One region of the Paenarthrobacter aromaticivorans genome, then DNA from elsewhere that is predicted to be linked to it. Evidence: predicted binding sites of a transcription regulator. Region 1 holds the regulator's gene; the other holds the start of a gene.
What was found. Region 1 encodes HrcA, which represses chaperone genes, less so after heat shock. Its sites were predicted from a motif close to TTNGCACTCGNNNNNNNCGAGTGCNAA; they were not measured.

Region 1 (4,210 bases):
TTCGGCGTCTTCTCGTTCAGCGCGACCCTGAAACCAGGGAAATACGAATTGCGCGTATCCCAGGTCCAGGACTCCGGGCAAGCAGACACATCCACCATGGATACGCGCCTTTTCAGCGTCGGCTAGACCCAGCGCCCGCTAAGGTAGCTTCAGCTGCCAGGCCGCACGGCCTACCAGCGACCCAGGACGTCGGAGGCGAGTACGACGGCGGCGGGTCCCGCCGTCGAGGACCTCAGGACATGGTGGCCCAAGAGAGCCGTAACCGCCCCGGCGTCGCTGAGGCGGGTTACCTCGCGCGGCGAGATGCCGCCTTCCGGCCCCACGATCAAGAGGACTTCACGCGGCGAGTCCAGCCCGCCGCCCTCAGCCACGATCGGCGCTTCAAGGACGGTGCGCAAAGGGTTCTTGGCGTCCTCGTGAAGGATCACAGCCAGATCCGCGGCAGCAACAGCCTTTGCCAAAGCCGCGGAATCCAGGATAGGACGCACCTCCGGTATCCACGCCCGGCGGGCCTGTTTCGCCGCGGCAGTGACCACAGACTGCCACTTCGTGTGGGCCTTCGCAGCGCGATCCCCCTTCCAGCGGACGATGGATCGCTCAGCCTGCCATGGGATCACTGCGTCTATGCCCAGTTCGGTGGCCGTCTCAATGGCCAACTCGTCGCGGTCACCCTTGGCTAAAGCTTGGACAAGCACCAAACGCACGTCCGGCTGGTCTTCGAAAATCACACCGGACGCCATGACGGACAAACTTCCAGGTCCGACCTCTGCCACCGTGCCTGTCAGGCGGGCTCCTGCGCCGTCGGCAATGTCCACAGCCTCACCGACAGTGAGTCTCTTCACCGTGACAGCATGCCGGGCTTCTGGACCGTCGATGACGAACAACGCGCCCGGCTCAACACCATGCAGGCTCCCGGCGGGCGTGAAGAAAACGGGGTTGCTCACCGCTACAGGTTACCGAGCTTGTCCCGCAGCTTGGCGAACATGCCGCCGCTGGCCACGAGTTTGCCTTCGCTGAACTGCTCACCGCGCAACTTGGCAAGCTGTTGCAGGAGCTCTTCCTGTGCCGGATCCAGCTTGACCGGTGTCTCAACGTGCAGGTGCACCTTGAGATCGCCACGGCCGTAGCCCCTGAGGTGGGTGACGCCCAAACCGCGAAGCGTGATGACCTCGCCGGACTGGGTGCCAGCCTTGACGTCGATCTCCTGGGGCCCGTCGAAAGTTTCCAGGCTCAGTTCCGTACCCAAAGCTGCTGCCGTCATGGGAACGCTCAGCGTAGCGTGAAGGTCGTCGCCTTCGCGGATATAGGTGGAGTCACTGTTGACGCGGATTTCCACATAGAGGTCACCGGCAGGTCCGCCTGCCGGTCCCGCTTCGCCCTGTCCGGAGAGCTGGATCCGCGTACCCGTGGCAACGCCGGCAGGTACCTTGATGGTGAGCGACCGGCGGCTCCGGATGCGGCCCTGCCCGTTGCACTCATTGCAGGGGTCCTTGATGACTGTTCCGAAGCCCTCGCAGGAACCACATGGTGCCGTGGTCATGACCTGGCCCAGGATGGATCGAACGGCCCGCTGGACTTGGCCACTGCCGCCGCAAATGTCGCAACGCTCCGGGTGCGTACCCGGCCGGCAGCAGCTGCCATCACACGTGGGGCAGACCACTGCCGTGTCAACTTCGAGCTTCTTGTTGACACCAAACACGGCGTCCTTGAGGTCGATGCGGACACTGATCAGTGCGTCCTGGCCCCGGCGCACGCGGGAGGCCGGACCAGCGTGCCCGCCGCCACCGCCAAAGAAGGTATCGAAGATGTCCTGGAACGCGAAGCCCTGGCCGGAGTAGCCGCCACCGAAGCCGTTGTCAGTGCCGTTCTCGTTACCGGTGGCATCGTAGACGCGACGCTTTTGGGGGTCGGACAGCACTTCGTAAGCATGCGTCACGGCCTTGAACTGCTCCGCGACATCCTCCCCCGGGTTCACGTCCGGGTGAAGCTTGCGCGCCAACTTGCGGTACGCCTTTTTGATCTCTTCCCCGGTGGCTTCCGGCGAGACTCCCAAAACGTCATAGTGGCTGCTCAAAGTCGGTATCTCTTCCTTGTTGTACTGCAGATTCTTACCTCGGGCCGGCGTCAGCCGCCGAGAATGCGGGAAAGGTAGCGGGCCACGGCGCGCACCGCAGCCATGGTGGTGGGATAGTCCATCCGGGTTGGTCCGAGGATGCCCACCTTGGCACCGGAGCCGTATCCCGTTGCCACGACCGATGCTTCTGCCAGGCCGTCATATGGATTCTCGCGCCCGATGCTCACTGTCACGCCGCGGGGATCATCTCCCATGTCAGACAACAACCGGAGCATGACAACTTGTTCCTCAAGAGCTTCCAGCACTGGTCCGATGCTCAACGGGAAGTCCACATTCGAGCGCGCAAGGTTGGCTGTTCCGGCCATGACGATACGTTCTTCACGGCTGGTGTCGCTCAGGGCCTGGAGACCATGGGCAAGATGCTGCGCGAGCCCACGAAGGTCCGGCGGACACAGCGCAACCACGGATGGCAGTACCTGCGGCAGCAGTGCCAGTTGAGTCCCCGCGATGCTGCCAAGGAACCGGGAACGCAGGGCCATCAAGGCCTCGTTGCTTACATCGGAGCCGGCCTCGATGACTTTCTGGCCAACGCTTCCGGTATCTGCGATGAGCACCACGAGTACCTGTTTTGGCGCCAGGAGAACAAATTCGACGTGACGGACCAGGGCCCGGTTGGAGTGCGGGTACTGAACGACGGCGACCTGGTTGGTCAGTTGCGACAGTAGCCTGACGGTGCGCTCAAGGATGTCATCGAGGTCGTCGGGCCCCTCAAGCAGCGAGTGGATGGCTCGACGCTCCGCGGCGGACAACGGCTTGACCTGCGAGATGCGGTCCACGAACAGCCGGTAGCCCTTGTCCGTGGGGATGCGGCCTGCGCTGGTGTGGGGCGCTGCGATGAGGCCTTCTTCTTCCAGTACCGCCATATCATTCCGGATAGTGGCGCTGGAAACGCCGAGATGGTGCCGCTCCACAAGCGCCTTGGACCCAACAGGCTCACGGGAATGCACGTAATCCTCAACAATTGCGCGCAGCACTTCAAGCTTGCGTGGCTCACTCATTGCAACACCTCCTGACGACTGTCCGTGCCTATATCGGACCAATTGTTAGCACTCAACATGCCTAAGTGCTAACAAGTCTAGTATGAGCCAGCACGTTGCTAGCATTGAAACCGCCCGCGGGAGTTATTCCCAGCACAACCAGCACAAAGGGGTATGAAGTCCTTGGCTTTCGATACGTGGGGCCCGCAGGATCTGTCCGCTCCTGCCAAACGCCAACTCCCTGAGGTAGCCGTCCAGCGCGGGATGGTCCTTGAAGACGTCCAGTCCGGCTGGGTGGGCGAAGTCACCCGGGTGGAGAAATCCGGGGGAATGCACATCGTCTCCCTTGAGGACCGGCGTGGTAAAACCAAGTCCTTCCAACTAGGGTTTGGTTTCCTGCTTGAAGGGCAGGCCATCCGTCTCATGCCTCCCGCACCAAAGGCTCCTGGTTCGCCCGTGCAGGCGGGTCGAACGGCATCGGGGTCAGTAAGGGTCCTTGGCCAGCGTGCCCAAGTGGCCAAGGCGAGCCGTATTTGGGTGGAAGGCAAGCACGACGCAGAACTGGTGGAGAAAGTCTGGGGTGACGATCTCCGCGTTGAGGGCATCGTCGTCGAGCCGCTGCACGGCGTGGACGATCTCAAATCAGCTATTGCCGCATTCTCCCCCGGGCCAGGGCGCAGGCTCGGGATCCTGGTAGACCACCTCGTGGCGGGGTCAAAGGAATCACGCATCGCCGCAGAAGCCATGACAGTGCCCGGAGCCGCCGGAAACGTCCTGATCGTGGGGCATCCGTATGTTGACGTCTGGCAAGCCATCCGGCCAAAAGTGCTGGGTATTGAGCGGTGGCCGGAAGTTGCGCGGGGCACTGACTGGAAGACCGGGATTCTGACCGCGTTCGGTTGGCCCCACGAAACCGCCGAAGACATTGGACTCGGCTGGCAGCGCCTGCTTGGTGCGGTACGCAGCTACGCGGACTTGGAGGCCTCACTCCTGGGACGGGTGGAGGAAGTCATCGATTTCCTCACCACTCCCTGACAGCCCTGTCCTGATTTACGTTCCTTGAGCGGCTTTTCCCGGAGATGTAACGGGGCGTTGGTCC
Region 2 (4,210 bases), on a different contig from region 1:
ATAAGAGCCCGAGCTGTCCCCCATTTGGTTTTACGGCTACTTGGTTCTTAACGCCGACTGCGGTCCCCACCAAAATGGTGGGGACCGCAGTCGTTTGCTCTAAAGCGTGACGCTACAGCTTAGGAGGCTTAGAAGCCGCCCATGCCGCCCATGTCGTCGCCACCGGCAACCGGAGCGTTCTTCTCAGGCTTGTCGGCAACTACAGCCTCGGTGGTCAGGAAGAGGCCAGCGATGGAAGCAGCGTTCTGGAGAGCCGAGCGGGTGACCTTTACGGGGTCGTTGACGCCGGCAGCCAGCAGGTCTTCGTACACACCCGTGGCAGCGTTCAGGCCGTGGCCGGAAGGCAGGCCGCGAACCTTGTCGGCAACAACGCCCGGCTCGAGGCCAGCGTTGAAGGCGATCTGCTTCAGCGGAGCATCAATGGCAACCTTTACGATGTTGGCACCGGTTGCTTCGTCACCCTGGAGGGTGAGGTTGGCGAATGCCTTGGCGCCAGCCTGGATGAGGGCAACGCCACCACCGGCGACGATGCCTTCTTCAACAGCAGCCTTGGCGTTGCGGACTGCGTCCTCAATGCGGTGCTTGCGTTCCTTGAGCTCAACCTCGGTTGCGGCACCGGCCTTGATGACTGCAACGCCGCCGGCCAGCTTGGCCAGGCGTTCCTGCAGCTTCTCGCGGTCGTAGTCGGAATCGGAGTTCTCGATCTCGGCGCGGATCTGGGCAACACGGCCTGCGATCTGCTCGGCGTCGCCAGCACCTTCAACGATGGTGGTCTCGTCCTTGGTAACAACAACCTTGCGGGCGGTACCGAGGAGTTCCAGGCCAGCGTTCTCCAGCTTGAGGCCAACTTCTTCCGAGATGACCTGGCCACCGGTGAGGATGGCGATGTCGGCGAGCTGTGCCTTGCGGCGGTCACCGAAGCCGGGAGCCTTGACGGCTACAGACTTGAAGGTGCCACGGATCTTGTTGACGATCAGGGTGGCCAGGGCCTCGCCCTCGATGTCTTCAGCGATGATCAGCAGCGGCTTGTTGGACTGCATGACCTTCTCCAGAACCGTGACGAGTTCCTTCACGTTGGAGATCTTGGAGTTCACGATCAGGATGTACGGGTCCTCGAGGACCGTTTCCTGGCGCTCAGCGTCAGTGACGAAGTAAGCGGAGATGTAACCCTTGTCGAAGCGCATGCCTTCGGTGAGTTCGAGCTCCAGGCCGAAGGTGTTGGACTCTTCGACCGTGATGACGCCTTCCTTGCCCACCTTGTCCAAGGCCTCGGCAATGAGGCTGCCGATTTCCGGGTCGCCGGCGGAGATGGAAGCCGTAGCTGCGATCTCTTCCTTGGTCTCGATCTCCTTGGCGGAGGCGAGCAGCTCGGAGATGACGGCCTCAACGGCCTTCTCGATGCCGCGCTTCAGGGACAGGGGGTCGGCGCCGGCGGCAACGTTGCGCAGGCCTTCCTTCACCAGTGCCTGGGCGAGAACCGTAGCGGTGGTGGTACCGTCGCCAGCGACGTCATCCGTCTTCTTGGCAACTTCCTTGACCAGCTCAGCACCGATCTTCTCGTAAGGATCGTCCAGCTCGATCTCCTTGGCGATGGAAACACCATCGTTGGTGATCGTGGGGGCGCCCCACTTCTTTTCGAGGACGACGTTGCGTCCACGCGGGCCGAGGGTGACCTTGACGGCGTCGGCGAGGATGTTCAGGCCCCGCTCGAGGCCGCGGCGTGCCTCTTCATCAAATGCAATGATCTTGGCCATAACGGCGGTAGTCCTTTCGGGACAGTCGTTAAGAAGGAACCTGTCAGATGGAGTGCCCGCGACGGACGGTCCTTTGCTTGCGGCCTCTGTATGCCCCGCGCTCCGAACCTCACCCCACCAAGGTGTTTCTTGATCCTCCTCCGTTTCGAGAGCCGTCCACCGCCGGCGTAAACCGGGCCGCAGTTAGCAGTCGAAGCGTTGGAGTGCTAAATCAATAATTAGCACTCGACCGGGGAGAGTGCAAGCAGAAGTGCCACTTTGCGCTATAAACAAAGGGGTTTCAGCCGTTAGCTGACGTGACAGCCGAAGGGACTATGCCACGCGGACGCTTTCGGCCTGCGGACCCTTCTGTCCTTCGCCTAATTCGAACTCCACCCGCTGGCCTTCCTCAAGAGCGCGGAAGCCTTCCATCTGGATAGCGGACCAGTGCACGAAGACGTCGTCGCCGGAGTCATCCACAGTGATGAAGCCGTACCCTTTTTCGGCATTGAACCATTTGACGGTTCCCAAAGCCATGATGCCCACACTTTCACAGTAGCCAAGACCGGTTGCCGGGATCTCCGGACCGGAATCAATCCACTGTAACCACAGTCACTATCCGCGCGCTGCCGCGGAGGGGTCCACCATGACTTTTGTTATTGAGGCTTAACCGAGTTGCCGCTTTGAAGGCTTGGAACCCGGTGAAAAACGGCTGAAAGTCAGCGAAATTACTGGTAGCCAGGTCCCACAACAACAACCAGCGGCTGCTGTATTTCCGGAGATTCAACAACCGCAGAAATACCCAGAAGCTTGCCCAGCGCTTCTGCGTTCGCCTTCTGACCGGGCACGTTGTAGAAGACCACGGAAGACTGCTGCGGCAGGCCTCCCCAGTTCCCCACAGTTCCCAGTGTCCAGCCATCGCCTTGGACCAGCCCTGCGACACGGCTGGCAAGCCCGGCCGTAGCCGTGCCGTTGTAGACGGCTACAGCGACGGTCTTGTCCACGGGCGCGGAAGAAGGAGTTGCCGAGGTCTCGCCCGAGGGTGTTGTGCCCGGGCTCGGCTCACCGGAAGCGATGGGGGCGTTGCTTGATTCGGTAGGTGCAGCAGACGGGGAGGTTTCGCCCTGCTGGGGCGCCGGCGTCGTAACGCTTGTGGACGCACCGGGGGCCACCAGGCCAAGCCGCGGAAGTATCAGGAAAGCGACGAGTCCCAGCACCAGGGCGACGGCTCCTACGGTCAGTACCGGCCACAAATTGGGGCGGACCGTCTCTTGGGCGTCACGGTGCACACCCTGCCGGGAGCTGTTCTGTGGGACCCGGTCGAATTCATCCTTGGCAAATTTGGTCATGGTGAAGCCTTGTCCTTGCTGGTTGCTGCTGACTATCAGCCGGGCGATTTACGCGTCGGACCCCAATCGGCGCGCTGTCCGCGCACGTTGGCGCGACGTACGTAGTCTACGCAATCTCTTCACAAGCATGGGATCGTGGGCCAACGCATCTTCCGTATCGATAAGTGCGTTCAGGATCTGGTAATAGTGCGTGGCGGAGAGATTGAAGAGCTCACGGATCGCCTGTTCCTTGGCGCCGGCGTACTTCCACCATTGCCGCTCCAACGCCAACATCTGCTGATCACGGTCACTCAAAGGTGAGTCGCTGCGGGTCTCTGCCGCCAGGTCTTCAAGTGCCAAAACGGTAGACTGCGGCGCCATTGGTTCCGGTGCTGGTTCTGCCACGGCACACTCCTTGACGCTGATTGGGGGAAAATGTCCTACCCCCATGTTACGGGCGAATAACAACGCTGTCATTCGCACCGCCGATGCCATGGAGGAGACAATGACAGGGTGACTGGTGAGGATGCACTGTTTGACCTGGAACCTGCCGGCGTTGCCGACTCGGGCTTCAACGAGCTTGTTGACCAACCCCTGGAAGAGCTCATGGCCGCGGATTGGGCGGACGCGTTGCGCCCCGTGGAAGGCCAACTCCGTGAAGCTTTGGCCTTTGTTGCCGCTCAGGCTGCCCAAGGGATCCAAGTCCTTCCTCAAGCTACCAACCTTCTCCGGGCTTTCTCCCGGCCACTGGCTGACGTTAAAGTACTCATCCTTGGCCAGGATCCGTACCCAACCCCGGGACACGCCGTCGGGCTTTCCTTTGCCGTCTCGCGGCATACACGGCCGATCCCCCGAAGCCTGGCAAACATCTATCGCGAACTCCACGAAGACCTCGGGCTGCCGCCACGCATCCACGGCGACCTCACAGCTTGGACGGACCAAGGCGTACTGCTGCTGAACCGCATCCTGAGTGTCGCGGCAGGGAGCGCTGGCTCACACCGCGGCAAAGGCTGGGAGGCAATCACGACGGCGGCCGTCAGGGCGGTAGCCCATCGCACCGACAGCGCGGGACGCCGGAGTCCCCTGGTAGCGATTCTGTGGGGGAAGGACGCCGAAGCGGTCATGCCACTGCTGGATGGCACCCCGGCA

Region 2: groL (chaperonin GroEL) is a predicted target of HrcA. The motif match lies at 1,973-1,999, and genes of this name have one in related genera.

The regions. Positions count from the first base shown of each region.
Region 1 covers NZ_JAHOPC010000008.1:197,105-201,314, reverse strand. The annotation lists gene KSW38_RS14400 (GerMN domain-containing protein) at 1-126, shown strand, start outside; gene KSW38_RS14395 (16S rRNA (uracil(1498)-N(3))-methyltransferase) at 171-944, opposite strand; gene dnaJ (molecular chaperone DnaJ) at 947-2,074, opposite strand; gene hrcA (heat-inducible transcriptional repressor HrcA) at 2,125-3,132, opposite strand; gene KSW38_RS14380 (DUF3097 domain-containing protein) at 3,295-4,146, shown strand.
Region 2 covers NZ_JAHOPC010000011.1:10,850-15,059, reverse strand. The annotation lists gene groL (chaperonin GroEL) at 129-1,754, opposite strand; gene KSW38_RS16570 (cold-shock protein) at 2,067-2,270, opposite strand; gene KSW38_RS16565 (LytR C-terminal domain-containing protein) at 2,462-3,082, opposite strand; gene KSW38_RS16560 (DUF3263 domain-containing protein) at 3,131-3,466, opposite strand; gene KSW38_RS16555 (uracil-DNA glycosylase) at 3,575-4,210, shown strand, end outside.